DNA from 4 places in the Micromonospora sp. NPDC049645 genome. Region 4 is predicted to be linked to each of the others. Evidence: riboswitches for the same ligand, from Rfam matches in the RefSeq annotation. Region 4 holds a riboswitch; each other region holds the start of a gene.

The links. A riboswitch is a leader RNA that binds a small molecule or an ion and turns the genes downstream of it on or off. The one in region 4 is predicted to bind cyclic di-AMP.
Region 1: linked by a shared signal. The riboswitch ahead of AB0J33_RS03400 (hypothetical protein) and the one ahead of AB0J33_RS13520 (C39 family peptidase) in region 4 are both predicted to bind cyclic di-AMP.
Region 2: linked by a shared signal. The riboswitch ahead of AB0J33_RS01215 (NlpC/P60 family protein) and the one ahead of AB0J33_RS13520 (C39 family peptidase) in region 4 are both predicted to bind cyclic di-AMP.
Region 3: linked by a shared signal. The riboswitch ahead of AB0J33_RS23290 (hypothetical protein) and the one ahead of AB0J33_RS13520 (C39 family peptidase) in region 4 are both predicted to bind cyclic di-AMP.

Annotation. Positions count from the first base shown of each region.
Region 1 is NZ_JBFAOI010000001.1:711,825-719,723, forward strand. It holds gene AB0J33_RS03395 (carbonic anhydrase) at 138-866, shown strand; gene AB0J33_RS03400 (hypothetical protein) at 923-1,942, opposite strand; cyclic di-AMP (ydaO/yuaA leader) riboswitch at 1,947-2,077, opposite strand; gene AB0J33_RS03405 (YibE/F family protein) at 2,244-3,614, opposite strand; gene AB0J33_RS03410 (copper-translocating P-type ATPase) at 4,067-6,028, shown strand; gene AB0J33_RS03415 (metal-sensitive transcriptional regulator) at 6,034-6,330, opposite strand; gene AB0J33_RS03420 (copper ion binding protein) at 6,426-6,635, shown strand; gene AB0J33_RS03425 (hypothetical protein) at 6,649-7,596, shown strand; gene AB0J33_RS03430 (heavy metal translocating P-type ATPase) at 7,609-7,899, shown strand, end outside.
Region 2 is NZ_JBFAOI010000001.1:251,445-257,269, reverse strand. It holds tRNA gene AB0J33_RS01230 (tRNA-Gly) at 1-44, opposite strand, end outside; gene AB0J33_RS01225 (pyridoxamine 5'-phosphate oxidase family protein) at 276-833, opposite strand; gene dcd (dCTP deaminase) at 933-1,511, shown strand; gene AB0J33_RS01215 (NlpC/P60 family protein) at 1,625-2,665, opposite strand; cyclic di-AMP (ydaO/yuaA leader) riboswitch at 2,679-2,815, opposite strand; gene AB0J33_RS01210 (N-acetylmuramoyl-L-alanine amidase) at 3,051-5,033, shown strand; gene AB0J33_RS01205 (NlpC/P60 family protein) at 5,090-5,825, opposite strand, start outside.
Region 3 is NZ_JBFAOI010000011.1:102,266-110,164, forward strand. It holds gene AB0J33_RS23280 (AAA family ATPase) at 1-1,983, shown strand, start outside; gene AB0J33_RS23285 (cation diffusion facilitator family transporter) at 2,091-3,008, shown strand; cyclic di-AMP (ydaO/yuaA leader) riboswitch at 3,127-3,258, shown strand; gene AB0J33_RS23290 (hypothetical protein) at 3,315-4,328, shown strand; gene AB0J33_RS23295 (hypothetical protein) at 4,490-4,999, shown strand; gene AB0J33_RS23300 (SRPBCC family protein) at 5,111-5,569, opposite strand; gene AB0J33_RS23305 (PfkB family carbohydrate kinase) at 5,758-6,735, shown strand; gene AB0J33_RS23310 (5'/3'-nucleotidase SurE) at 6,732-7,559, shown strand; gene AB0J33_RS23315 (STAS domain-containing protein) at 7,579-7,899, opposite strand, start outside.
Region 4 is NZ_JBFAOI010000004.1:437,106-445,004, forward strand. It holds gene AB0J33_RS13505 (acyltransferase) at 1-308, shown strand, start outside; gene AB0J33_RS13510 (hypothetical protein) at 401-826, shown strand; gene AB0J33_RS13515 (hypothetical protein) at 957-1,727, shown strand; cyclic di-AMP (ydaO/yuaA leader) riboswitch at 2,012-2,153, shown strand; gene AB0J33_RS13520 (C39 family peptidase) at 2,387-3,229, shown strand; gene AB0J33_RS13525 (alpha/beta fold hydrolase) at 3,395-4,141, shown strand; gene AB0J33_RS13530 (CDP-glycerol glycerophosphotransferase family protein) at 4,146-5,816, opposite strand; gene AB0J33_RS13535 (bifunctional cytidylyltransferase/SDR family oxidoreductase) at 5,850-7,367, opposite strand; gene AB0J33_RS13540 (ABC transporter ATP-binding protein) at 7,514-7,899, opposite strand, start outside.

The DNA of each region.
Region 1 (7,899 bases), on a different contig from region 4:
CAACGTATGAAATCTAAATCACGCATCCCTTGACGCATCTTAGCGTGCGTGTGACGGTGGAGCACGAGCCAGCGCCCGCCGCCGGGCCGGTGGAAGAGCCGGTTGACCAGGCGAGACGCGTCGAGACGAGGTGCGGGATGAGTGCTACCGGAAAGTCCGGCCCTCAGCCGGGTTCGCAGCGGACCGCCGACCGGGCGTCCGCGCTCCGCGAGCCGACCCAGGCGTACGCCGAACTGCTCGCCGGCAACCAGCGCTTCGTCGGTGGTGCCCCGCGCCACCCCAACCAGGACGCCGGGCACCGGGCCGCCGTGGCCGACGGGCAGCACCCGTTCGCGGTGATCGTCGGCTGCTCCGACTCCCGCCTGGCCGCCGAGATCATCTTTGATCGCGGGCTCGGTGACCTGTTCGTGGTCCGCACGGCCGGGCACACCACCGGCCCGGAGGTGCTCGGCAGCGTGGAGTACGCGGTGACCGTGCTCGGCACCCCGCTGGTGGTGGTGCTCGGCCACGACTCGTGCGGCGCCGTGCAGGCCGCCCGCGAGGCCGCCGCGACCGGTACCGCACCGAGCGGTCATCTGGGTGCGGTGGTCGACGCCGTGCTGCCCAGCCTGCGCCGGGCCGAGGCCGAGGGCGTGCACGACATCGACGGGATCGTCGACGTCCACATCGCACAGACCGTCGAGACGTTGCTCGGCCAATCCCCGGTGCTCGCCGAGGAGGTGGAGCGGGGGCGGTGCGCGGTGGTGGGTGTGTCGTACCGGCTCGCCGCCGGCGCGGTGCGCCCGGTGGCCGCCGTGCCGGCGAGCTTCGCGACGCTCGACGGCCCGACCGAAGCGACGGACCCGGCCGCGCCCGCCGCCGTCTGACACGACGAGGGCCGCTCCGCGTGACGCGGAACGGCCCTCGACTTGAATCGTGCGGGTCAGAGCAGCGACATGTGCACGTGGTCGGTGTGGTTCGACGGCCCGCTGTACGAACTCCAGCCGGTGGCGGGGAACCAGATCTGCCGGTTCCAGATCACGTAGTAGATGCCGAGCCGGTCGGCGTTACGGATGAGGAACGCGGCCACGTTGTTGCCGTACGTCCGGGTGTCCTCGTTGTGCCACGGGGAGAAGCCGCTCTTCTGTAGCGACCAGTCGCAGGCGCGGCCCTTCGGGTGCTCCCACGGCCCGCCGGAACGGTAGCAACCCACGAACCGGTTGAAGCCGGCCCGCTTGACCTCCTTGTACGCGTGCAGCGTGCGAGGGGTGACGCAGCCGGAGGTGGTGGGGTCGTCCTCGCTGCACGACTGGGGCTTCCAGTCCCCGTCGGCCGTGCGACCCGGGCCGATCCTCGCGACCGGGGAGGTGGCGTCCACCAGGCCGCCGGTGAAGCCCTTCCCACCGACCAGGGAGAGCGCCTTGTCGGCCTCGCTCTTCCGCTTGGCCATCAGGGCGGTCTGCTTCTGCTGCTCCCGAACCTCCGTGTCGAGGGCCAGCTTGGCCTGCTCGGCGCGGGCCTTCACCACGTTGACCTCGGAGAGCTTCTTCTCGTTGACCATGTTCATCTCGTCGAGCACCGCGGCGCGCTGGACGAACGAGTCGGGGGCGTCGCTCTCCAGCAGCATCGCGATCGCGCCGATCCGGCCGGTCCGGTACGCCTGGGCGGCGATCTGCCCGACCTGCGGGGCCAGCGCTGCCAGGTCGGCGTTGGCCCGGTCGACCTCGGCCGCCAGCTCACCCTGCCGCTTCTTGGATTTGTCCAACTTGGACTTTGCGGCGGAGTAGTCGCGGTTGGCCTGCTCGATGACGTCGTTGAGCAGCTTGGGCTCGCCGTCCTCCTCGTGCCCGGACGGCGTGGGGTTCGTCGGGGCGGCGTGCGCCGGGTGCGGCCCGGCGAGCACGGTCAGTGCGGCGATCACGGCCACCACGGGTGTCAACCAGCGGCGTAGGGGTGCCGTCACAATGTTCCCTTCCGTCGACCGCCGACCGGGTTAGCTGACGGGTTCGGGGCGGAAGCGGCCCCTACCGCTGACGCGGATTCACCCCACGTACCTGGGTCCCCGGCTCGCCGGCTGGCGATTGGGCGGCGGCACCGCAGGCGCCGCTTCGCGCCTTCATCGGTGACCGGCAGCGAGGTTACCCGAGAGTCGACCGGGTGAGCTACGCCTGGATGCCGACCAAAAGCGTCATTTCGCCATAGCGTTGCGTGACCAGTGACGTGGTTCTCAGGGTGGATGCCCGATCTGGTCACGCTGAGGAGTGTCACCATGCCGTATCCGTGCTCCTGTTCGACTCCGGCCACCGATCGGTGACCTCGGATGGGGGTGCGGTCCGCGTCCGGATCGGCTCGTCGGAGCCACCCGTACGCGGTGAGCTGAGGGCGGCCAGGGCCTCCGCGCGGTCCGGCTGGGGCCGGGACGTGGCAGCGTCGGCGGACGGTGTCGCACCGGCGCGTCCGGCGGCGGTGACCACCGCGGCCAGCCCGGTGGTCAGCGGCACCGCGGCGATCAGACCGAGGGTGGCGACCGCGCTGCGGACGATCTCCTGGGCGAGGAACTCACTGGTGAGGATCTGCCCGATCGGCCGGGCGTCGGCGGTGAGCAGGAGCAGCAGGGGGAGCGACGCGCCCGCGTACGCCAGGACGATGGTGTTGACGGTGGAGGCGATGTGCGCGCGGCCGACCCGGGTGGCCGCACGGTACAGCTGCAACCGGGTCAGCCCGGGGTTGGCGTTCGCCAGCTCGGTGACGGTGGCCGCCTGGGTGACCGTCACGTCGTCGAGCACCCCGAGGGATCCGATGATGATGCCGGCGAGCAGCAGACCGTGCAGGTCCACGTCGCCCTGGAACATCGACAGGGTGGTCGCCTCCTCGCTGCCGAAGCCGGTGAGGTGGGTCGCGGCCGTGGCGATGGTGGCGAGCACGCCGGTCAGCACCAGGCTGCCCAGGGTGCCGAGCACCGCGACCGAGGTCTGTGCGCTGACCCCGTGCGTCAGATAGAGGACCACGAACATGATCAGCGCCGCGCCGACCACCGCCACCAGCAACGGCGACCGGCCGGCGCCGATGCCCGGCAGCACGAAGGTGAGCAGGATGGCGAAGCTGGCGGCCAGCCCGGCCAGCGCGGCCAGTCCCCGCCACCTGCCGAACGCGACGATCGCGGCCGCGAAGACCACCGCCAGCCACATCATCTCGGTGCCGCGTTGGTGCTCCGCGATGTTCCAGTTGCTGACGCTCGGATCGGTCGGATCGGTCAGCTCGACCAGGATGACCTCGTCGCCCACCTCGACCCGAGGTGCGCCGGGTCCGTCGGGCACCGGCGTCCGTACCTGCTGGCCGGCGGTCGGCCCGTCGTCCACCCGGACGTCGACCGTGCCGCACCGCCCGCCACCGACCCTCGGTGTGCCCTCGGGGACCGACGGCGCCGGTGGGCACGGTTCGGTCACCACCCGGGTCACCGTGCCGGGATAGCGCGGAACGTCCGCGCCGCCGTCGGTCTGCGGTGCACCGTCGCGCGGCCAGAGCAGCACCGCCGCGAGCACGGTGGCGACGAAGAGAGGCACCACCGTCACGACGAGGATCCGTCGCACCCGCGGTGGGGCGGACGGAGCGGTGTGAGTGTGGTCGGCGGCCAAGGTGAGACTCCCAACGGTCCGGTGCGAGGTACGGATCAACGGGCCGGGCGGTTCACCGTCGCGGTGGATATGCGGCGGATGGCGGCGCGGATCGCTGCCCGCCGACCGGTTGATCACGTACGGTCAGTGCCCGGCCCGATCTGCGGCAGGCGCCGCCACGTCGTGGCGGCGCCGGTGCCCGACTGTGCAGCGGCATGCGGAGGGCCATCGTGGGAGATGCTAGCCAGCCCGCCCGGGGGTTGCAGGTCGTGACGGAGTGTTGAGTGGCCGAACCGCCCGCGTGGCGGTCTCCGGGCCGGCATGTTGGAGCCATGCAGGCGCCCGACTCCGACCACCCCCCGCCCGCCGGGCCAATGCCACCCGACAGGCATGACAAGCACGCCGGGCATGACAAGCACGCCGGGCATGACACGCACGCCGGGCATGACAAGCACGCCGGGCACGACCCGGCGATGTTCCGCCGTCGGTTCTGGGTCTGCCTGGTGCTGACCGTTCCGGTGGTGCTGACGAGCCACCTCGTGTCGGATCGGCTGGGTCTGGGCGGGGACCTCCCCGGCCGAACCTGGGTGGGCCCGGTACTCGGCTCGGTGGTGTTCTGGTGGGGTGGTTGGCCGTTCCTGGTCGGTGCGGTCCGGGAGGTGCGGGACCGGGCGCCCGGAATGATGCTGCTGGTCGCGATGGCGATCACCGTCGCGTACACGGCGTCGCTGGCCACCAGTGTGGGCGCCTTCGACCTGGACTTCTGGTGGGAGTTGGCCGCGCTGGTCACCATCATGCTGCTCGGACACTGGCAGGAGATGAAGGCCATCGGGCAGGCCCGGGGGGCGCTGGCGGCGTTGGCCGCGCTGCTGCCCGACGAGGCCGAACGGGTGGCGGCGGACGGGCGGGTCGAGGCGGTGCCGCTGACCGACCTGCGGCTCGGCGACGTGGTGCTGGTCCGGCCGGGTGGTCGGGTGCCGGCGGACGGGCGGGTCCTCGACGGGGGCGCCGAGCTGGACGAATCGATGATCACCGGCGAGTCGCGACCGGTCGCCCGGTCGACCGGCGATCGGGTGGTGGCCGGTACCGTCGCCACCGACTCGGCGATCCGGGTGCGGGTCGAGGCGGTGGGTGAGCAGACCGCCCTGGCCGGCATCCAGCGGATGGTCGCGCAGGCCCAGGGTTCCGGTGGGCGGGCCCAACTGCTGGCCGACCGGTTCGCCGCCGCGCTGTTCTACCTGGCCACCGGCACCGCCGTGCTGACCGTGCTGGTCTGGACCGCGCTCGGTCAGCCGGATGAGGCGGTGGTCCGTGCGGTCACCGTCCTGGTGATCGCCTGCCCGCACGCGCTGGGCCTCGCCATTCCGCTGGTCGTCGCGCTCTCCACCGCCCTCGCCGCGCGGTCCGGGATCCTGGTGAAGGACCGGTCGGCGTTGGAGCGGATGCGGACCGTCGGCGCGGTGCTCTTCGACAAGACCGGCACGCTGACCCGGGGCGAGCACGGGCTGACCGACCTGGTGACGGCGCCTGGCGTCGGCCGGGACGAGGTGCTGCGGATCGCGGCGGGCGTCGAGTCGGACAGCGAACATCCGCTGGCTCGGGCCATCGTGGCGGCGGCCGGGCCCGCCGGTCCGGCCGGGGCCGCCGGGTTCCGGTCGCTGCCGGGCCGCGGCGTGCGGGCGACCATCGACGGTACGGAGTACGCGGTGGGCGGGCCGGCGTTGCTGCGCGAACTGGGCCTCTCGCCTCCGTCGGAGGTGCAGGCGGCGACCGGGCGATGGTCGGCGCGGGGTGCCGCGGTGCTGTATCTGGTGCGGCTGCCGGAGGCCGTGCTCGGTGCGTTCGCGTTGACCGACGAGGTGCGTCCGGAGGCTCGGCGCGCCGTCGACGAGTTGCGTGCCGAGGGCGTCCGGACGATAGCCATGATCACCGGTGACGCGCGGCCGGTGGCCGAGGCGGTGGCCGCCGAGCTCGGCTTCCGACCCGGGGTGGACGAGGTCTTCGCCGAGGTGCTGCCGGCGGAGAAGGACGATCGGGTGGCCGACCTCCAGCGGCGAGGGCTGGTCGTGGCGATGGTCGGCGACGGGGTGAACGACGCGCCGGCGCTGGCGCGCGCGGACGTGGGCATCGCGATCGGCGCGGGCACCGACGTGGCGATCGAGTCCGCCGGGGTGGTGCTGGCGTCCTCGGATCCACGCGGGGTGGCGGCCGTGGTCCGACTGTCCCGGGCGTCGTACCGCAAGATGCGGCAGAACCTGGCCTGGGCGGCGGGCTACAACGTGGTGGCGCTGCCGCTGGCCGCCGGGGTGCTGGCCTGGGCTGGTGTGGCGTTGAGCCCGGCGGTGGCCGCGGTGCTGATGTCGGCGTCCACCATCGTGGTGGCGCTCAACGCGCAGTTGCTGCGCCGGGTCCGTCTCGACCCGACGCGGGACTGAGGCCGTCAGCCCCGCTTCATGAGCCGGCCGACCGCCGCCATCATCTCGGTGGCCATCTCGTCGGCCCGACCCTCGGCGGCCCCCTCGTGCATGCAGTGCCGGGCGTGCCCGTCGAGCAGCCCCAGCGCCACCTTGTCCAAAGCGGCCTGGATCGCGGAGATCTGGGTGAGCACGTCGATGCAGTAGCGGTCGTCGTCGACCATCTTCTCGATGCCGCGGACCTGCCCCTCGACGCGGCGAAGCCGCGCGAGCAGCTGGTCCTTGCTGGCGGTGTATCCGCGGATCGGGGTGGGTGCGGTCATGCCGACCAGGATAGCGTACCCCCAGGGGGTATGGTACGGTCCTATCCGGTCGGGATACCCCCACCGGGTACCGGTACCGAGAAGGAGACGTTCCGATGGTCAACACGACGTACCAGGTGCAGGGCATGACCTGTGGGCACTGCGTCAGCGCGGTGAGCGCCGAGGTCGGCGCCATCGAGGGCGTGCGCGACGTCCAGGTCGACCTCGCCGCCGGCCGGGTCACCGTCAGCAGCGACCAGCCGCTGGACACCGCGGTTGTCCGGGCCGCCGTCGACGAGGCCGGTTACGACCTCGTCGACGCGTGATCGGAGGGCCGACATGCGCACGGTGACGAGACTGGCCGGCTTCGCCGTCGGCCTGACGGCGGTCTTCGGCGCGGCCTACGGGGTCGGCCGGGTCGTCGACCCCGCCCCGGCCGCCGAGAGCCGGCACGACGAGGTCGCCGCCCCGGCGGCTGACGAGCGGGGCGCGACGGCCGACCGGATCCCCGGCGGCCTGCTCGTCTCCGAGCGCGGCTACACCCTCGAACCGGTCGACGCCCCGGCCGGCGAGTTCGCCTTCCGGATCGCCGGCCCGGACGGCCGCCCGGTGACCCGGTACGACGTGGCGCACGACAAGACGATGCACCTGATCGTCGCCCGACGGGACCTCTCCGGCTTCCGTCACGTGCACCCCGACCTGGCCCCGGACGGCACCTGGCGGGTCGACACCCCACTGACCGGTCCCGGGCAGTGGCGGGCGTTCGCCGACTTCATCCCGACCGGGGGTGAGCCGCTGACCCTCGGCGTGGACGTGAGCGTCCCCGGCGAGCTGACCGAACGGCCGTTGCCGGCCCCGGCGACCAGCGCCACCGTCGACGGCTACACGGTCACGCTGACCGGGGTGCCGCAGCCCGGCCGTACGTCACCGCTGACCCTGACGGTGAGCCGGGACGGGCAGCCGGTCACCGACCTGGAGCCCTACCTGGGCGCGTACGGGCACCTGGTGGCGCTGCGCCGGGGCGATCTGGCGTACCTGCACGTGCACCCGGACGGGACGCCCGGCGATGGGCGCACCCGGCCCGGTCCGGCCGTCACCTTCCTCGCCGACGTGCCCTCGGCCGGCAGTTACCGGCTCTACCTCGACTTCCGACACGGCGGGCGCGTGCACACCGCCGAGTTCACCGTTGTCGCCGGCGACGCCACGGCCGGCAGCGGACCCACCCCGAGCGGACCCGCGCCGACCGGAGGCGCCGACCACGGCACCCCCGGGCACGGGCACAACTGACGGGACCAGACGATGACCACCACCAGCAGACCACTGCCCGAGGCGCCGAACCGGATCGAACTGGCGATCGGCGGGATGACCTGCGCCGCGTGCGCCTCCCGGATCGAGAAGAAGCTCAACCGGATGGACGGGGTGAGCGCCACCGTCAACTACGCCACCGAGAAGGCGACCGTCCGGTACGCCGACGGCGTCACCCCGGACGATCTGATCGAGACCGTCCAGAAGACCGGCTACTCGGCCGCCCTGCCGGCCCCGCCCAGCGCGGAACCTCCGGTGGACCCGTTGCGGGCTCCGCGTACCCGG
Region 2 (5,825 bases), on a different contig from region 4:
TGTCAGCTTGGGAAGCTGATGTTCTGCCATTGAACTACACCCGCAAGCGGCACCACTGTACCCGAGTCGTCCGGCCCGTGCACCCAGGTACCCCCGCCCGGTCGGGCGCTGTCGATCCACTCGGCGTCCTGAAAGTCGGGCCATCCGAACCGCTGGGACACCGCGGTTTTACGGAAACCGAGTTGATCATGCCCGCGCGGGGCCGGTTGGCCGGGGGCGTGCGCGGTGTCGGCTCCGTCAGGACGGAGCCGACACCGGTGGCCGTCGGGGCGTGATCAGGCGGCTGTGCACTGGACGTCACGGCTGAGGCGGGTCGGGCGGGCCTGCGGTGCGGCGAGTGGCGTGGCCGCCGCCGGCGGGGCGTGCGGGTCGAGCCAGACCCGAACGGCCGGCCGGCCCGGCGCGAGGCCCGGAATGCCGGCGGTGTGCTGCTCGCGGCGGGTGAGCATCGCCACGTCGACGGTGAACTCGAACAGCCGCCAGTCGACCTGCGGCTCGGCGCGGGCGGTCTGCGCCAGCTGCGCCACCCGGACCGGATCGGTCACCGGGCGGGCGCGTCCCGCCACGTACGCCTCGTCGTCGCTCTCCTCCGGTGGGAACGAGTGCAGCGCGTAACGGCCGTCACGTTCGAGGTCGCGGCGCTTGGGGGAGTCGATGATGAAGCAGAACAGCCCCTCGTCGGTGATGACCGGAGAGACCGGATGGACGCGGGGCCCGCCGTCGGCACGGACCGTGGCCAGGTAGCCGAAGCCCGGCCCGTACTGCTGGAGGAGAACGCGAATCCCGTCGGCGAGTCGGGGCTCGTCGGCGGCGAATTCGGACCAGGAAGCCATGTGGGCATTCTATCGAACAAATGTACGAGCAGCGACCTCGACGCGCTGGTCACCGGCACCGAATCCGGCCAGTTTCCGCAACGCGGCTATGGTGGTCCGATGCTGCTCTCCGACCGCGACCTGGTCTCCGAGATCAAGGCCGGCACGCTGGGCCTGGAACCGTTCGAGCCCACCCTGGTCCAACCGTCCAGCATCGACGTCCGACTCGACCGGCTGTTCCGGGTCTTCAACAACCACCTCTACACCCACATCGACCCCGCCATGCAACAGGACGACCTGACCTCGGCGGTCGAGGTGCCCGATGGCGAGCCGTTCGTGCTGCACCCGGGGGAGTTCGTGCTCGCCTCGACGCTGGAGGTCATCTCGCTGGGTGACCAGCTCGCCGGCCGGCTGGAGGGCAAGAGTTCCCTGGGCCGGCTCGGGCTGCTCACGCACTCCACCGCCGGTTTCATCGACCCGGGATTCTCCGGTCACGTGACGCTGGAACTCTCGAACGTGGCGAACCTGCCGATCACCCTGTGGCCGGGGATGAAGATCGGTCAGCTCTGCATCTTCCGGTTGTCGTCGCCGGCCGAGCACCCGTACGGCTCGGTGGTCTACGGCTCGCGCTACCAGGGGCAGCGGGGGCCGACGCCCAGCCGCGCCTGGCAGCACTGGCGCACCTGGCCCACCCGCTGAGGCCGAGGGCCGCACCCCCGCTCAGGGGCGAGGGCCGCACCCGCTGAGGCACGGCAGACAGACGACGAGGGCCCGCCGCGATGATCGCGGCGGGCCCTCCGGTCACTCGGGGATCAGCCTGGGCGGCCGTAGCTGTGGATCGGGCCGTCGTCGACCTTCTTCATCTTGACCGGCTGACCGGCCTGGGAGGCGTGCACCACCCAGCCGCCGCCGACGTACATGCCGACGTGGTGGATGTCGCTGTAGTAGAAGACCAGGTCGCCGGGGCGCAGGTCGCTCCTGCTGACGTTCTTCGTGACCCGGCTCTGCGCGGCGGCGTTGTGCGGCAGCGACACGCCGGCCTTCGCCCAGGCGGCCAGCATCAGCCCGGAGCAGTCGTACGAGTTGGGGCCCTCGGCTCCCCAGACGTAGGGCTTGCCGATCTGCGCGCAGGCGAACTTGACCGCGGTGCCCGCGGCGCCGCCGGGGTAGCTACCCGGGCAGGGCGCCGGGCGCAGCGGACCGCCTCCGCCGTTGCCGTACACCTTGAGGCGCAGCTTCTGCAGGCGGTCGATCTCTTCGTTGATCTGCTTCTTCTTCGCCGCCAACTGCGCTTCGGTGCGGGTCAGCTGGGCCACCATCTCGTCCAGCGGTGCCTTCTGCGCGGCCAGTTGGTCGCGCAGGTCGGCGACCTCGCGTACGTCCTTCTGCTGGTTGTGCGCGAACCGGTCGAGCATCTCCAGCTGGCCGACCACCTCGCTGGGCGACCGGCTGCCGAGCACCGCGTTGACGGTCGAGACGTTCTCGCCCTTGTAGGCGCGGACGGCCAGGGCGCTGACCTTGTCCATCGCGGCGTCGACCTGGCGCTCCAGCGGAGTGATCCGGGCGGCCAGCGCGTCGGCCTGCTTGCGCTTCACGGCCAGGTCGGCGCGGGTGGCGTTGTGCCGTTCGATGATCGGTTCGAGCTTGTTCCAGTCGGCGTCGATCTGGCGCTCGATCTCCGCGACGGACGGGTCGGCGTGGGCCGCCGTGGCGCTGCCGGTCAGGACGACGGCGACGCCGGCCAGCGCGGCGAGAGCGGTGGTGAAGCGGGACCAGCGTGGGCGCGGCACGATCGACGACGGGCCGGCTGGTGCCGACCGCTCGGACGACGGCCGCGGGGCATGGAGTGCCACCGGGGTTCCGTACTCCTTCTTCCTGACCGCCTACCGGGTTAGCTGACGGGTTCGGGCGGGAAGTCGGCGCCCTACCGCAAGTGGCTGCGGATTCACCCCGAGGGACCTGGGTCCCCGGTTCGCTCGGAAACGACTCGGCGGTGTCGGTCCGTTACCGCCCGGGCTGGGCGGAGCTGCTGTCGGGCCGACGAATGACCAGAGTAGAGACGCTTGTTACCGATCCGCAACCCATGCGGCCGTGACACTCCGTACCGATCGGGTGAGGTCACCGACCGTGTGTGAAGAAATCTTTCCACACGCTTCGATAGATAGAAAGGTATTGACGTGGACTCCCGCGCGGCGCGATGGTGACCTGACCTCACTCCGCGAGAATCTAGGGGGTTCGATGCACCATCCAACCCTGTCGACCGGCTGGCGCGTACTGCTCGCCGCCACCGTGGTCGCCGCCGCGACCACGGTGCCACTCTCCGTCGGCCCGGCCGCCGCCGCACCCACCACCGACCGTCAACAGCAGTATGCCGCAGCGGCCACCGAGTACGGCGTACCACCCGCCGTGCTGCTCGGCGTCTCCTATCTGGAGTCGCGCTGGGACAGCAACGCCGGCACACCGAGCACCAGCGGCGGCTACGGCCCGATGCACCTGACCGACGCCCGGCACGTGGCCGCCCTACCCGGGCGCGGCCACCACGACGGCGAGGCCGAGGACCCACGCGGTGACGACTCCCGTCCCGCCCGGGCGCCCGCGCCCCGACCGGTCGAGACTCCCGCGCCCTCCACCGCCGCGTTGCAGACGATGGACGCCGCCGCCTCGCTGACCGGCGCGGCCCCCGAGGCGTTGCGCACCGACGCGGGCGTCAACATCCGGGGCGGTGCCGCGCTGCTGAGCGCGTACCAGCGGGAGTTGGGCGCGCCGGTCGGCGCCGACACCGACCCGGCGGCCTGGTACGGCGCGGTGGCCCGCTACTCCGGCGCGGACAGCGCCGACGCCGCGGCGGCCTTCGCCGACGAGGTCTTCACCACCATCGGCGCGGGCGAGTCCCGGGTGACCGACGACGGCCAACGGATCACCCTGCCGGCCCGTGCGGTGCGGCCCGAGCGTTCCTGGTTGGACCGGCTGGGCCTGCGCCGCCTGGCCCGCCCGGACGGGGTGGAATGCCCGCGCACCATCTCCTGCGAGTGGATTCCGGCGCCCTACGAGGCGTTCGGCGACGGGGACTACGGCAACCACGACCTCTCCGACCGGCCCGCACGCCAGAAGATCGAATACATCGTCATCCACGACACCGAGGCGAGTTGGGCGACGACCCTGCAACTCGTCCAGGATCCGACCTACGTGAGCTGGCACTACTCGCTGCGCTCGGTCGACGGGCACATCGCCCAGCACGTGAAGACGAAGGACGTCGGCTGGCACGCCGGCAACTGGTACGTCAACGCCAAGTCGATCGGTCTGGAACACGAGGGCTTCGCGGCACAGGGCACCTGGTACACCGAGGCGATGTACCGGACCTCGGCGAAGCTGGTCCGGCACCTGGCGCTGCGGCTGGGCATCCCGCTGGACCGCCAGCACATCATCGGCCACGACAACGTGCCCGGCACGATCGCCTCGACCGTGCGGGGAATGCACTGGGATCCGGGCCCGTACTGGGACTGGACGCACTATTTCGACCTGCTGCACGCACCCCGACTGGACACCGGCACCCCGGCCACCGGGCTGGTCCGGATCGACCCGGACTACGCCACCAACCAGCCGGCGTTCACCGGCTGCGTCACCGCCGGTGTGCCGTGCGCGCCGCGCGGCTCCTCGGCGGTGGTGCTGCGCAGCGCACCGTCCGCGGACGCGCCGCTGGTCAACGACGTCGCGCTGCGGCCGGACGGCACCCCGAACACGATGGCCGTGTCGGACCACGGGGCCCGGGCTTCCGCCGGGCAGACGTACGCGCTCGCGGGGCGGCAGGGCGACTGGACGGCGATCTGGTACCTCGGGCAGCGGGCCTGGTTCCACAACCCGGCGTCCGCGCCGACCGCCAGTTGGACCGTCGGCGTCGTGGCCACGCCGAAGCCCGGACGGGCCACCGTCCCCGTGTACGGACGGGCGTACCCGGAGCAGGCGGCGTACCCGGAGGGGGTGCCCTACCAGACGATCTCGCCGCTGCAGTACACCCTCGCCGCCGGGCAGCGGTACGCCGTCGGCGCGGTGCTGGCCGGGGAGTACTACCGGGCCAGCACGTTCGACGGCTCCTCGCCCGGTGACTGGACGGTGATCCGCGGCAAGAACCGCTACGCGCAGATCCAGTTCGGCCACCGGATCATGTACGTCGACCTCGCCGACGTGCAGCTGCTGCCCTCCCCGGTGGGCGCGCCGCGCTGACGAACCACGACGGCCCCCGGTCGGTGACCGGGGGCCGTCGTGTCGCGCGAGGTGGATCAGCCGGGTCTGCGGAAACCGGCGATGGGCATGGTGTTGATGCTGGAGACCTGCACCGGTTTACCGGCACGTGGCGCGTGCACCATCTGGTTGTTACCCAGATACAGCCCGACGTGACTCAGGCCGCTGAAAAAGAACACCAGGTCACCGGGGCGGGCGTCGGCTCGCGAGACGGCCTTGCCCTCGTTCCACTGGTCACCCGTGTGGTGGGTGAGGTAGATCCCGGCCGCCTTGTAGGCGAACTGGGTCAGCCCCGAGCAGTCGAACGAGTTCGGCCCGGTGGCGCCCCAGACGTACGGCTTGCCGACCTTGCCACAGGCGGTCCGGATCGCGGTACGGGCCGCCGCGCTGACCACTCCGTTGATGGTCGGGCAGGCCGCGGTCACCACCGTGGTCTTCGGCATCGACGCCTCGAGCTGCTTGATCTCGGTGTCGATCTGCTTCTTCTTCGCCGCCAGCTCGTTCTGCTGCCGGGTCTGGGTGACGATCAGCGTGTCGAGCTTCTGCTTCTCGCCGTCGTACTTGGCCCGCACGGCCAGCACTCCCTCGACCTCCTTGCGCTCCTGGGCGGCAAGTCGGTCGAGGATGGTGAGCTGCTCGGTGAGCGTGTCCGGCTTGGCGCTGACCAGCAGCGCGCCGATGTCGTGCGACGGGCCCGAGATGTAGTAGCGGGAGGCGAGATCGCCGACCCGGTTGAGCGCCAGCTCACTCTGCAACGCCAGCGGCTCGATCTTC
Region 3 (7,899 bases), on a different contig from region 4:
GGCACCTTCGGTGCGCTGGTCGAGCGTGACGCGATGGTCTTCCACGCGGCGCAACGACGGCACACCCTGGACGCCGAGCACGAGGGGCTGGTCTTCGGGCGGCTCGATCTGCGCGACCGTCAGGTGCTGCACGTGGGCCGGCTCGGGATCCGCGACGAGGACGCCAGCACGCTGGTCGTCGACTGGCGCGCGCCGGCCGCCGCCGCCTTCTACCAGGCCACCCCGGCGCAGCCGCTGGACGTGGTGCGGCGCCGCACGATCCAGTCCCGCGCCGAGCGGGTCACCCGGATCGAGGACGACCTGCTGGACCCGGCCGCCGCCCCGGAGGGGATGACGGTCGTCGGCGACGGCGCGTTGCTGGCCACCCTGTCCAAGGCCACCGGCCGGGGCATGCGGGACATCGTGGCGACCATCCAACGGGAGCAGGACGAGGCGATCCGCTCGCCCGGCTCCGGGGTGACGATCGTCGCGGGCGGGCCCGGCACCGGCAAGACCGCGGTCGCCCTGCACCGGGCCGCCTTCCTGCTCTACTCCGACCGCAGCCGCTACGCGGGCGGCGGCATCCTGGTGGTCGGCCCGTCGGCGGTCTTCGTGGAGTACATCGGTTCGGTGCTGCCGTCGCTCGGCGAGGACACCGCGACCCTGCACTCGCTGGGCACGCTCTTTCCGGGGATGACCGCCACCCGCACCGACCCGCCGGAGGTGGCGGCGGTGAAGGGCTCGCTGCGGATGCGTCGGGTGCTGGAGCGGGCGGCCCGCGACGCGGTGCCGGGCGGTCCGGGTGAGCTGCGGCTGCTCTACCGGGGCACGTTGCTGCGGCTGGATCGGGCCGCGCTGGACCGCATCCGCGACCGCGCGCTGCACCGCGGCGCGCGGCGCAACGAGGTCCGGCGGGCCGGTTTCGACGGGGTGTTCGCCGCGCTGTGGGCGCAGGCCCGCGAGGTGGCCCCCGGTCGACTGCCGGAGCAGCCGGCCTTCGAGGCGGAGATCGCCGAGCGGTCGGAGTTCCGGGAGTTCCTCAAGGCGTGGTGGCCTCGGCTGCACCCCCGGCACGTGCTCGGCTGGTTGGCCCAGCCGGACCGGCTGCGCCGGTACGCCGGAGGAATCCTCTCCTCGGCGGAGATCCGGCTGCTCAACGCCGCGTACCGCAACCTGGACTCGGCCGGGCTGACCATCGCCGACGTGGCGCTGCTCGACGAGTTGGACGCGCTGCTCGGTAAGCCCGTGCAGCCGGCCCGCGCGCGACGCGACCCGTTCCAGCTCGCGGGCGGCGTCCGTGAGCTGAGCACCCTCGGCGACCGCCAGCGGGCCGCCCGCGCGGCGGCCCGGGAGCGCCCGGAGGACTACCGGGAGTACGCGCACGTGGTGGTGGACGAGGCGCAGGACGTCTCGCCGATGCAGTGGCGGATGATCGGTCGACGTGGTCGGCTGGCCTCCTGGACCGTGGTGGGCGACCCCGCGCAGACCGCGTGGACCGGCGACCCGGAGGAGCTGACCCGGGCCCGCGACCACGCGCTGGGCCGGCGCAAGCGCCACGATTTCACGCTCACCACCAACTACCGCAACTCGGCGGAGATCTTCGCGGTGGCGGCGGCGGAGATCCGGCGGCTCTACCCCGACCTGCCGCTGCCGACCGCCGTCCGCTCCACCGGGGTCGAGCCGGTCGAGCTGGTGGTGCCCCCGACCGGGTTGGAGACCGCGACCGTGGAGGCGGCCGCCGGGCTGCTGGCCGAGGTGGAGGGCACGGTCGGGGTGATCACGCCGGTCCCCCGCCGCGACGAGGTCGCCGGCTGGCTCGGCGCGCTCGGCGCGCCGAGGTTGCAGGTGGTGACCAGCCTGGAGGCCAAGGGCATGGAGTACGACGGTGTGGTGCTGGTCGCCCCGAGCGAGATCCGGGCGGATCCGGGTGCCGGGGTACGCACGCTGTACGTGGCGCTCTCCCGGGCCACCCAGCGACTCACCACCATCGACCCGACCGGCTGATGTCTGCGAGCTGCCGCCGACCAGCGGCGTCGGCCCGTACACTTGCACACATAGCGATGTGAGCATACATTTGACCGGGTCCCGACCAGCGGCGGAAGGTGGTTCTCGTGGGCGCAGGTCATGACCACCACCATGGGTCCGTCGCCAATGCCGCACAGCAGCACAAGGGTCGACTCTGGGCGGCGTTCGGGCTGCTCGCCACCCTCATGGTGGTCGAGGCGGTGGTCGCCCTGCACACCGGCTCGCTGGCCCTGCTCTCCGACGCCGGGCACATGTTCACCGACGTGCTCGGCATCGGGATGGCGCTCGCCGCGATCACGGCGACCCGGCGGGCCACCGGCGACCCGCAGCGCACCTTCGGGCTCTACCGACTCGAGGTGCTCGCCGCGCTTGCCAACGCCGTCCTGCTCTCCGGCGTCGCGATCTACGTGGTGATCGAGGCGATCCGCCGTTTCGGCGACCCGCACCAGGTCATCGCCGGCCCGGTGCTCGTGGTGGCCGTGCTCGGCCTGCTCGCGAACATCGCCGCCTTCGCCCTGCTGCGCGCCGGGGCCCGGGAGAGCATCAACCTCCAGGGCGCCTACCTGGAGGTGCTCGGCGACCTGCTCGGCTCACTCGGCGTCATCGGCGCGGCGCTGCTCATCGCCGTCACCGACTGGTGGTGGGCCGACCCCCTGGTCGCGGTCGCCATCGGTGTGTTCATCCTGCCGCGCACCTGGCGGCTGGCCCGCGCCGCCCTCCGCATCCTGGTGCAGGCCGCCCCGGAGCACCTCCAGGTGACCGCCGTGCACGACCGGCTGGCCGCGGTGCCCGGTGTTGTCGAGGTGCACGACCTGCACGTCTGGACGCTCACCTCGGGCATGGAGGTGGCCTCCGCCCACCTGACCATGGCGCCCGGCGCGGAGGTCGGCGCGGTGCTCACCGCGGCGCGTACGGCCCTGCACGACGACTTCCGCATCGAGCACGCGACGTTGCAGATCGAGCCCGGTGCCGCCTCCGGGGCCTGCGGCTCGATCGAGTGGTGACGGCGCGGTAGTTTTCCGTGGTGCCGCACGCACCGTCCGTCACATTGGCTGCAGCCACCCCAGTGGCACCGGTAGGCTCGGTCCCGGCCACCACCAGGCGGCGCCCTCCCGGCGCCGGTGGCGGCCGCCGCCTAATCGTTCGAATGGGCGAACCGGGGAACCACGTTCCTGGGGTGCATCCGCGTCAGCGGTAGGGATCTTCCGTCCCGAACCCGTCAGCTAACCCGGTCGGCGGCTGACGGAAGGACATGCGCAGTGGCACCAGCACGACCACCCGCCGCCCGACTGGCGGCCCTGATCGTCGCGATGTTCACCCTCGGCGTCGCGCTCCCGGCAGGCACCGCCTCCGCCGCTCCCCCGACCGGCCTGCGGGCCGCCGCACCCGACTCCGACGAAGAGGGCGGCACCCCGTCGTTGCGCGCCCAACTCGAGGCGGCCAGCAAGGGCTACCTGGACGCGAAACGCGCCCTGGACACCTCCGTACAACGGCAGCAGCAGCTCACCACCCGACTCAAGGCCATTGAGGTCGAGCTCGACCAGCGCAACGGCAAGGTCGGCGAGATCGCCGAAGTGGCGTACCGCACCGGTCGACTCGGCACGATGTCGGCGCTGCTCAACAGCAACACCCCGGAAGGCTTCATGGACCGGGCCGCCGCGCTGGACGCGGTCGCCGCCAACGAGGACCGGGTGCTGCGCGACCTCCTGAGCAGCAAGGACCAGGCCAACCGCACCCGGGTCGCCCTGAACGGCGAGATCAACGAACAGCGCAAGCAGGTGGCGGTGATGGCCAAGCGCAAGGAGCAGGCCGAACGGGCCCTGACCGTGGCCACCGCGCCCAAGCCGCAGACCGCCGCCGACACCGGCTCCAACCGGGGCACCTCCAGCGCCAACGCCACGGCGGCGCCGCGTAACTCCGACGGCTCCTGGCCGTCGGAGTCGTGCAGCGTCGACGACCCCACACCGGCCAGCGGCTGCATCACCCCGCGCACCCTGCACGCGCTCAACCAGGCCAAGGCCGCCGGCTTCACCCGGTACGTCTCCTGCCACCGCCCCAGCGGCTCCGGTGAACACCCGAAGGGCCGGGCCTGCGACTTCGCCGCACAGAAGGGCGGCTTCGGCGGCGTCGCCACCGGCGGTGACAAGACGTACGGCAACAACCTGGCCGCGTACTTCATCCGCAACGCGGACCGGCTGGCCGTGCTCTACGTGATCTGGTTCAAGCAGATCTGGCTGCCCAGCAGCGGGTGGAAGTCGTACAGCGGGGCCAACGGCACCCCGTCCACCGACCACACCAACCACGTGCACCTGTCGGTCTACTAGAACCGCCGTCGCCGCTGTCGGGGTGTCCGCGCGACGGGACACCCCGACGGCAGCGATGTCGTCTCGATCATGCGCAGTCGACCCGGCTACGTCGCCGGACGTACCCCGGATGTCGTCGGCGGTCGGACGACCCGGCCGGGGTCGGCGGGCAGCATCGCGGTATGCCTCGGATACGACCCACCGCCCGCAAGGCGCTGCTCACCCTGCACCTGGTCACCTCGCTCGGCTGGCTCGGCACCGACCTGGTGCTGCTCACCCTCGGCATCGCCGTGCAGCGCGGAGCCGACCCGGCGGTGGTCTACCCGGTCACCGCGCTGGTCGGCACGGTGCTGTTCGCGCCGCTGAGCGTCCTGGTCTGGCTGATCGGTGTGGCCAGCTCGCTGCTCACCCCGTGGGGCCTGCTGCGCCACCGCTGGGTGCTGGTCAAGCTCGTCCTCACCACGGTGATGGTCGGGCTGGTGCTGTTCCTGCTCACCCCGAACCTGCGCCACGCCGCGGCGATGGGTGCCGCCCTGCCCGTTCGGGACCGCGCCGATCTGGTGATCGCGCCGGCGGTGTCGACCAGCCTGATGATCGTCGCGACGGTGCTGTCGACCTACAAGCCGTGGGGCCGACGCCCCACCACCCGCCCCACCACCCGCCCCTCCCGCCCCACCGCGACAGCTCCCTGATGCCCAGGACACGCCCCACTGCCCCGCGATCTTGCACTTACTGTCCCGGCATAACGGGCTATCCCCCTGATACCGACAACCGAAACTGCAAGATCGGCGGAGTGGGGTGGGTCAGCCCGGGGGTTGGGGGTTGTCGAGGGCCGCGCCGAGCCGGGTGGCGAGTGCGAGGTGGGCGGCCCGGGCCTGGCGGAACGCGTACCGGAACAGCGGGCTCGGCGCGGTCAGGGTGATCTCGACGTCGATGCGAACCAGCCCGTCCGGCTCGGCCCGCAGTCGGGTGTGGTTGCGCACCGTGGTGGCTGGCCACTGGCGAGCCACCATGACGATCTCGTCGGCCTCGCTGACCAGCACGTCCGCGCAATAGGTAGTCCGGAAGCGCAGCGGGCCGGCGGCCAGCCGATCGTTGATCGTGTAGCTGGCCTGAGCGCCGGCCCGGGGCGGCACCCGACGAACCCGGACGATCAGTGGGTGCAGCTCGCCCTGTCGGGTCAGGTCGCTGAGCAGCGCTGCCGCGTCGGTGGGTGCGCACCGGGCCTGGACGGTGTAGCTGAAGGTATCGCTGCTGAGCACACCGTCTCCCGCCGTCGCTGGTCGCACGATCGTCCCGTACCGGTGTCTGGCTGGCAACGCCCGACGGCCCGCGACATCGCGACGGGCCGGGCCGATAGGAGACCCTGCCACCGCCTGTCCGATTAGGGTCGATTGGGAGCAATTCACCCAACGGTGGCGGAGGCGGACAGCATGAGCGGCGACGATCGGTGAGCGGGCACGTGATGGTCTTCGCGCCCACTCCACAGCTGACGGTGACCGTCGATCAGCCGAACGACCAACCTGAGCTGCACCTGCACCCTGGCGGGCAGGGCGTCTGGCAGGCCCGGATGGTGCTGTCCCTCGGGGTCGACGTGGTGCTCTGCGCCGCCCTCGGCGGTGAGATCGGCCAGGTGCTGGAGCCGCTGCTGGTCAGCGAGGGGGTGGATCTCAAGGTGGTGGTCCGCGACTCCGGCAGCGGCGGGTACGTGCACGATCGCCGGGAGGGCTCCCGGCAGGAGATCGTCGACGTGCCTGGGCAACCGCTGAGCCGGCATGAGATCGACGAGCTGTACAACCTCGCCCTCGGCGAGGGACTGCGGGCCCCGGTGAGCATCCTCAGTGGGCCGAACGAGCCGTGGCTCGTCCCGGCCGACCTGTACCGCCGCTTCGCCGCCGACCTCGGCGCGAACGGCGGCCGGGTGGTGGTCGACCTCTCCGGCGACCACCTCGGTTCGGTGCTGGAGAGCGGGGTGTTCTTCCTCAAGGTGAGTCACGAGGAGTTGATTCGCGACGGCCGCGCCCGCAGCGACGACAGCCTGGAGCTGACCCGGGCCATGTACGAGCTGCACGAGTGTGGCGCCGAGACGGTGGTGGTGAGCCGCGCCGACCAGCCGGCGTTGGCGCTCATCGACGGGGAGTTGTTCGAGGTCGAGATGCCCCGGCTGGAGGCCGCCGACCCGCGCGGCGCGGGCGACTCGATGACCGCCGGGGTGGCCGCCGTCGTGGCCAGGGGCGGAGACATCCGAACCGCCATCCGCACCGGCGCCGCCGCTGGTGCGCTGAACGTGACCCGGCACGGCCTGGGCACCGGACGACTGGACTCGATCACCGGGCTGGTCGACCGGGTCCGGTTGGTCCCGGCGGACACCCGACAACAGGAGCGGACCACCCCGGACGAGTTGGCCGACCGGGTGGTCGAGCGATGACCCTCCGGGTGCTGATCACCAACGACGACGGGATCGCCGCACCGGGCATCCAGGCGCTGGCCTCGGCTGCCGCGCGGCGGGGCCTGGACGTGGTGGTCGCCGCGCCGATGGAGGAGGCTAGCGGCACCAGCGCCGCGATGAGTGCCGTGGAGCGCGACGGGCGAGTCGTGGTGAACGACCACCCGCTGCCGGACCTGGCCGGCGTGCCGGCGTACGCGGTCGCCGGTTCCCCCGGCTTCATCACGCTGATCGCCCTGCACGGGGCGTTCGGCCCGCCGCCGTCGGTGGTGCTCTCCGGTGTCAACCGGGGTGCCAACGCCGGCCGGGCGGTGCTGCACTCCGGGACGGTGGGCGCCGCGTTCACCGCCGCCACGAACGGCTGCCGGGCGATGGCGGTCTCACTCGACGTGCTCTCGGCCGGCGAGGCCACGGCCGCGAGCGGTGGCGCGGCGGTGGATGCCGCCGCCCGGGTACGCGACGCCGAGCGGCACTGGGGCACCGCGGCGCGGGTCGCCCTGGACCTGCTCCCCCGGCTGACCTCCGCGCCGCCAGAGAGCGTGCTCAACGTGAACGCCCCGGACCTGCCACACGGGCAGCTGCGCGGGGTGCGTCGGGGCACTCTGGCCAGCTTCGGTCAGGTGCAGATGACGGTGGCCGAGTCCGGCCACGGCTTCGTCCGCACCTCGCTCGAGGAGCCGGGGCAGGCCGCGCAGCCCGGCACGGACGTGGCGCTGCTGGCCGCCGGGTACGCATCGGTGACGGCCATCCGAGCGGTCACCGAGGCGACCGACATCGACCTGACCGGGCTGGACGAGCGGCCCTGACCGGGATTGCCTGGCCCGGTCAGGCGCCGGGCAGCACCTCGGGGGTGGCGGCGCCGGCGAAGTAGGGCTCGGGGGCACCGAACAGGCCGAGCAGGCCGGTCACCCAGAGCTGCCGGTGCACGAACCGGCTCGGCTCGGTGACCACCAGCTTGACGTCGCTGACCTCGGCGGTCTGGAAGCCGGCAACCATGGCGCTGATGCCGACCGAGTCGATGAAGGTGACCAGCCTCATGTTGAGCTCGATGCGCAGCGGGCGGCCCTTGGCCAGCACCTCTGCGATCGCTTCGCGCACCTCGTACGCTGTGTCGACGTCGATCTCGCCCCGCGGGGCGATCTCCAC
Region 4 (7,899 bases):
GCGTGCTGCGCTGGAGCGGGGACTGGGGGACCGGCTTCACCGGCTGGCGCGGCCCGGCCGTGGTGCTCGGCTTCCTGCTGGTGAACCTGGTCCTCGCCGGGCTGCTGCACCGCTTCGTGGAGACCCCGATGATGCGCCGCCTCGCGCCGCGCCGCCCGGCCCGCCCGGCGCCCGTTCCCCGGCAACGCACGGCTGGTTCGCAGGCCGCCGGCAACGACGACGCACGGGACGCCCAGGCCGGGGCCACCGGCCCCGCCGACGAGGTCGGCCAGGCTCGCGGTCGAGCAACCTACGTCGACTCGCGCTGACAGCGTCCACCCTGGTCAACGGGGTCGGCGCGGCGTGCTCCGACACGCCCGTGGTCGGTGCGCGCGGGTCGGTGCGACGGTAGCGTGGGGACGTGCTCCCGGTCGCGTTCACCTGTCCGCTGTGGTGGGTGGCGCGCTGGGCGACCCGGGTGCTGACCAGCCTCGCCGTCGTCGCGGCCCTGACGCTCGGCGCGGGCCCGGCAACGGCCGCGGCGCCCGCCCCGAGCGCGACCTCCACCCCGAGCGCGGTGCCTGCCTTCTTCGTTGCTGCCGGGCCGCTGGCGGCGTCCAGCCGGCACACCGGGGCGCAGGGCACCGCCCGGTCCGCCCCGGTGATCCCACCGGTCGCCGCCGAGCGGGCCGCCCCGGCACCATCGGTCGACGCGCCGGCGGCGCTCCCCGCCGACCAGGGCACCGTCGTGGCCGGCGTGTTGCCGGTCGGTGCGGTCGAGTCTGACCGGCTGCCCCTCGTCGACCCCGCGAGCAGTCAGGCACCCCGGGGTCCACCCGGGCGCTGAGCCACCGGGACGACCGTCCCGTCGCCGCGCCCTGTCGACCCACCCGCTCCGACCCCACCGACCCGTGGCCCGCCGTGGGCCCGCTGGCCGGTGCGGCCCATCGCACTGCTTTCCTTTCGAGGTGCCGACCATGGAGACCGTCGTCTTCTACCAGTTCGTTTCCGAGGTGCCGCAGGCCGCCGCCATCTGGTCCACCCTGATCCTGCTGACCCTGGGCCTGCTCACCGTGCTGGTGGCCCGTCCCGATCGGGACCGGCCCACGGACGACCCGCCCCCGAGTGCGCCCACCGCTCGGGAGGTGGCCGCGGCCGAGGCTGTCGACCTGCGCCGCTACGCCGAGGAAGTGGCCGTCGCCGCGGCCGGCGCGGCCACCACCGCCCGGCGGCGACGCGCCGCCTGGCTGACCGCTCAGGAGCGGATGGAACTGGCCTGGGCCGGCTACGACGAGGCGGACACCGCCGCGCGTCGGTTCGCGGGCGCGGGGGCGTTGCCCACCCCGCAGACCCCGCACACCCCTGCCGAGTACGCCGCCCGGGAGCGCTACCTGCACCGCGCCGCGATGGCCGCGTACTGGCGGGGCGACCTGACCATGGCGCAGCTCGGCGACGTGTTCGGCCACCGGCACGGCTGGGATCCCCGCCGACACCCGGTCGAGCAGGAGGTGCTGATCAGCCGGGTGATCCGGGATGCGCGGCTGGCCGACTACCAGGTGGCCGCGAGCCGTGAGCGGGCCGCCTGGCGCGACGCGGAGCTGGCCGCCGAGTCGGCTCGTATCCTCGCCGAGGAGGCGTACGCGGCGGCGGCCCGGCTGCGCCCGACTCCGGTGCCCGCCCGCCGGAAGGTGGCCGGCGCGTTGCGTCCCGCCGTCGTGGCACGGTGGCGCCCGGCCCGGGTGAGTTGAGCCCGATCCGTGATGTGAGGCCGGTCACGCCATTGCGAAATCGGACGTCCGGCGCGGGCGGCGTCATTGTTCCCGCGATTGCGGTCCCGTTCTCTGCGACCTGTCCGGTTGTCGCCCGCAGGCGTCACCGTAACCGGTTGTCCCATCGAGTCGCATCATCGGCAATACGCGCAGAAATTGTCGCGCCAATTGAGGTTTACGCAGGTGAACCTGGCTTGGCAGGGCGCACAGACACCAGTAGTGTCGTCCCGTCCGGTGCGGTAACCGATCGCAAGACGCGACGCCGCATCGACCCGCTTAATCGTGTTCAACGAACCGGGGACCCACCAGTAAGTCCGGGGTGAATCCGCGAGCCACGGCCCGCGGTAGGGCGATCTTCCCGCCCGAATCCGTCAGCTAACCCGGTAGGCGGCGTCGGAAGGAGTCCCATCCTCGTGCAGCACCTTTCCACCCCTCGGTTGTTCCTTCGCCTCCACGGCGTGGCGGTGCACCCGCTCATTCGTCGAGCGACGGTGAGCTGACCCCCCGGGTCATCGCCCTTCCCGCCCGGCCGCGCCGGGCGTTCCCCTGAGCGGTTCACCATCCGCGGACCACGGTCCGTGCGCTGGCGCCTGCCCGGATACCGGTCCGGCCCCGGTGTGCCGCTCTCCCCCCGATCCGTGGAGGACCCCGTGAAGCACACCCTGAAGCGTCAGCTCCGCCGCCTCGCCACCGAGCGCCCGTACCAGATCGTCGCCGCCTCCGCCGCGGCCCTCGCGATCGCCACCACCACCGGCGCCCTGCTCACCACAGCCGACGACGCCCCGGCCGGGCAGCGCACCGCGACCACGGTCGCCGAGATGCGCAGCGACGTCGCCGCCTCCCGCGGCGAGGTTCGGGACGCGTCCCCCTCGGCCAGCGCAGCGCCGACCACGGCCGCCCCGGCCACCACCGCCGCGTCGCCCGCCGCCAAGGCCAACCCGGACCTGACCCGCAAGCCGGAGCGACCGAAGCCGCCCGCGACCAAGGTGCTCGACTACGACTACGAGGCGCAGAACACCTACTACAACTGCGGACCGGCGGCCACCCGGAACGCGCTCAGCGCCGCCGGCATCGACCGCACCCAGGAGGAGCTCGGCGCCGAGCTGGGCACCACCGAGATGGGCACCAACTCGGCCGAGGACACCACCCGGGTGCTCAACGCCGAGGTGAAGGGTTCCCCGTACCAGACCCGGATGTTCCCCAGCGCGCCCAGCCCGGCGCAGATGGACCGGCTCCAGGCCGACGTCGTGGAGGCCATCACCGACGGCCGGGGCGTCGTGGCCAACGTCGTCGGGGACGCCACCGACACCGACGGCGGCTGGCACTCGTACGGCGGCGGGCACTACATCGCCGTCGTGGGCTACAAGGACAACGGTCGTACCGTGCGGATCGCCGACTCGGCGAACCCGGCCGACCCGTCGTACTGGATCACCACCATCGACCTGGCCAACTGGATCACCAGCCGGGGCTACTCCGCCTGACCCGGGCACGCTGACCGCCGCGGGCGCCGTCTCCCACGAGGAGCCGGCGCCCGCGGCGTCTTCGTCGACGAGTCAGGGCACCCACTCCACAGTGGATCTTCAAGTCCCGGGGCGGCGCGCAGGACGACTCTCGTACCCGGCCGTGAACCATGGGAGACTGCGGCCGTGGTGGAGAAATCGGGTGGTCACGGCGGCCGTAGGCCGGTCCTGTTGCTGCTGCACGGCATGGGGGCGACCGGTGACGTGTGGCTGCCCTGGGCGCCGCACCTCGAGCAGCACTGGCCCGGACGATGGCTGGCACCGGACCTCGCCGGCCACGGCTGGGCGCCACCGCTGCCGTCGTACTCGTTCGCGGGCCTCGCCGAGCGGATCGCGCAGGCCCTCGCCCCCGACGACCGGATCGTCGTGCTCGGGCACTCGCTGGGTGGGGTGGTGGGTCTGGCGCTGGCCGCCCGCGACGCCGGAACCCCGGTCGACGCCGTGGTCGGGCTGGGCATCAAGGCGCTCTGGTCGCCCGCGGAGCTGACCCGGGCCGCCGAGGTCGCCGCCCGCCCGGTGAGCTGGTTCGCCAGCCGCACCGAGGCGGCTCGTCGCTACCTGCGCGTGTCCGGCCTGGCCGGGCTGGTCCCACCCGATCACCCCGTGGTGGATGCCGGGCTGCGCCAGGTCGACGGCCGCTGGCGGCTCGCCATGGACCCGACCGCCTTCGCGGTCGGCGAGCCCGACCTGGCGGCGCTGCTGGCGGCGACCGACGTGCCGGTGGTGCTGGCGCGCGGGGAGAACGACCCGATGGTCACCGACGAGCAGCTCAAGGAGTACGGCGTGCCGGTCGCCACGCTGCCCGGTCTCGGGCACAACGCGCACGTGGAGGACCCGGCGGCGGTGCTGGAGCTGCTCGACCCGTACCGCTGAATGGTTACGCCGGCGCGGACGCGGTCAGGGTCCGCGCGGGCGTCAACTCCCGACGGGCGGCGGTCAGGAACGCCTCCGCGTACGAGTCGGCCGGGAAGTCGCCCAGGTAGCGGCGGCGGGTGGCCCAGCGCGCCTCGGCCAGCGGGTCGGTGTCCAGTAGCGCGGTCAGCACCTCGTCCACGTTGGACATGTCCCGGCGCAGCACGTAACCCGACCCGGCCAGCGGGAAACGCCGCACGAACCGGTCGCCCTCGTCGCCCATGTCGGTGACCGCGTACGGCTTGCCGGAGTAGAGGAAGTCGGAGATCACTCCGGACACGTCGGAGACCAGCGCGTCGGCGGAGTTGACGCACTCGGTCAGGCTCAGCTCCCGAGCCGCCGCGCCCACCACGTGCTGACGGCCGGTGCGGGCCCGGTCGGCGACGAGCAGTTCGGTCAGGCGGCCCAGTTGGCGGGCCGACGCCGGGTTCTGCGCGGTGTACGGGTGGGCCCGCAGGATCACCGTCGCGCCGCGCTCCAGCAGCCGGCGCAGCAACCCCTCGGCCACCGGCAACGAGCAGTAGTCGGCGTCGGCGTGGTGCCCGGTCCAGGTCGGGGTGTACAGCACCGTGGGGTGTGCCAACCCCCGCGCCGGCTCCGGGCGTACCTCGATCGACTCGACCTGGGGGCGACCCACCACCACGAACTTGTCCGCCGGGATCTGCACCCCGGCGCGGGCGTACCTGTCGATCGCCGCCTGCCCGGCCACGAAGATCCGGTCGAAGATCCCCGACACCGGGTTGGCGCTCGGCGCCTTGTCGCTGTCGCCGTGGTGCAGCTGGATGTGGGTGAGCTGGGTGAACCGGACGCAGTGGCTGTTCTTCGCCCCGTGGTTGACGTAGAACGCCACCCGTAGGCTCGGCACCAACGCCTCGTCCATCGCCCGCAGGGTGGGGCAGTAGATGACCGGCGCGTCGGTGGCCGCCGCGATCGGCGCCAGGAACTCCGGCTCCCGCACCAGCACCAGAAACGGCCGGCCGATCCGTTCCAGATACGGCAGCCACATGGTGACCTGGTATTCCGATCCGGGAGGCGCGGAGAAGTAGAGCAGGAACTCCGGCTGGTGCCGGCGCAGGGCAGCGCCCACCGGCCCGCCACCGGCCCCCGGCCGGAACCGCCGCCGGGCCAGGTCCAGTGCGACCACACCGGCGCCCGCCCCGACCAGCAGGCTGGCGGCCAGCGCCACACCGGCCGGCAGGGCGAGCGCGGCGGCGAGCGCCAGGGCGGCGAGCAGCCCGAGCAGGGCCGTGCCGAGCCGGCCGGCGACCAGCGCCGTCCAGGCGCGTACCGGCAGGTTGGCCGCCCGGATCTCCAGGTTGCCGGCGGTGCGCAGCGGCCCCACCAGCAGCACCAGCCCCAGCAGGACCAGCCCGGTGGCGACCAGCGCGAGGTCGAGCCCGTCGTCGAGCCGCCGGGAGTAACCGACCAGGATCGCGGCGGCGATCAGCGTCGTCTCCGCCACCAGGTCGGCGCCGGGCCGGATCCGCTGTTCGGCGGCTGCGGCGGCCACCGCGGCGACGGCCAGCGCCAGCCCCCAACCGGTGGCGCCGCTGAGCGCCAGCACGACAAAGGCCAGCACGGCCAACCCGGTGCTCAGGCACCGAGCGGCCAGCTTTCGGACCAGGTCGCCGCGCATGTCGCTCCGTTCGTGGTTCCGCAGCCGTCGGCGTCAGTTCGGGGACGCGGCGCCGGCCGGCGCCTCGACCCGACCCGGCCCGGACTGGGCCGGCACGCTCGGCGTGGGCCCGTCACCGGGCGCCCGGCGTACGTCGATCACCTGACCGGTCAGGTCGGAGATCAGCACGTCCAGCGACGACTGGGCGACGGCCTCCGCGGCGAGCAGGGTGTGCTCCGGCTCCTCGCCGAAGGCCCGCGTCCGCATCGGGGTGGCGGTGCGCTCCGGGTTGATGCAGTTGACGCGCACGCCGACGTCGGCCCACTCGTCGGCGAGCGCCTGAGTGAGGTTGACCAGTGCGGCCTTGGTGGCCGAGTAGAGCGCGTAGCGGGCCCGACCCCGGGTGTACGAGCTGGAGGTGTAGAGCAGCAGCTGGCCCTTGGTCTGCTGCAGGTACGGCAGGGCCTGGCGGGCGATGGTCACCGGGCCGACGAAGTTGACCTGGAGCAGTCGGTCCATGGTCTCCTCGTCCATCTCGGCGAGGGCGCCCTTCTCCAGGATGCCGGCGGTGACCACGACGTGGTCGATCCGGCCGGTGGCCTCGAAGGCGGTCGTCAGCGCGGCCTCGACGTCCTCGGCGCGCTCCACGTGGGTGCCGGTGCTGGACCGGCTGAACGGGAAGACCTGGGCGCCGTAGCGTCGGGCCAGCTCGGTCAGCTCGTGGCCGATGCCGTAGCTGCCGCCGAACACCACGATGGTGCGGCCGGTCAGCTCCTCGCTGTAGCTGCGGTGGTCGGTCAGCCGGGGCGCCTGCGCCGCGGCGAGCTGGAAGAGCTTGTCCGCGAGGTGCACGTCGACCGGGTGGGTGACCTTGATGTTCTCGTCCGAGCCGTCGATCACCTTGATCGGGGTGCCGGGCAGGTAGCGCAGCACCACACCGCAGTCGTCGGTGGCGGCGAAGTCCGGGTCGTCCTCGGCGATCCGGTACGCCTCCCGGATGGTCGGGGAGCGGAACGCCTGCGGGGTCTGGCCCCGGCGCAGCCGCGAGCGCACCGGAATGTCGGTGATGCAGTCGTTGTCGTCGACCTGGATGATCGTGTCCGCCGAGGGGATGGCCACGTCCACGGCGTCGTAGGTCCAGAGCGCGTTCACGCACTCGCGGACGATCCGGCCGCTGAGCAGCGGGCGTACCGCGTCGTGGAAGAGGATGTTGCAGTCTTCCGGGCCGACCGCGTCCAGAGCGATCCGGGTGGTGGCGTTGCGGGTGTCGCCACCCTCGATCACCTTGGTGACCTTGCGCAGGCCGGCCTTCTCGACGATCTGCTGGGCGTCCTCGACGTGGCCGGTGGCCATCAGCACGATGATCTCGTCGATCTCCGGTGCCGCCTCGAAGACCGCCAGGGTGTGCTCGATGATCGGCTTACCGGCGATCTTCAGCAGCTGCTTCGGGATGCCCAGGCCCAGCCGGGTCCCGGTGCCTCCGGCCAGGACCACCGCCACTGTCCGCGCGGGCCGCCACGGCGTCGGGGTCTCCGCTTCGGCGTCCGGGCCAGTGGTCTGGTCCTGCGTCATTGCCGGATCCTCACTCTCAGGGATGCGTTAACGGAAGGTTCCGCCCGAGCGGCGACGGAATGAACCTTAACGCGCGGACCGCGTCGCCCCAACGTGGGCGACGCGGTCCTCAGGTGCCGTGTCGATGCCGGACGTTCGCCGGAACTCTACTTGCTGTTCGCGTACGCCTCGTACGCCCGGATGACCTCGTCGGTGGGGCCGTCCATCCGGATGAGGCCCGATTCCAGCCAGATCGTCCGTTCGCAGGTGTCCCGGACGGAGGAGAGCTGGTGGCTGACCAGGAACACCGTTCCCGCGCCCTCGCGCAACTCCCGCACCCGCTGTTCGCTGCGCTTGCGGAAGCCCTTGTCGCCGGTGGCGAGCGCCTCGTCGATGAGCAGCACGTCGTGCTTCTTGGCGGCGGCGATGGAGAACCGCAGCCGGGCGGCCATGCCGGACGAGTACGTCCGCATCGGCAGGCTGGCGAAGTCACCCCGCTCGTTGATCCCGGAGAAGTCGATGATCCCCGCGGCCTGCTTGGCCACCTCGTCGG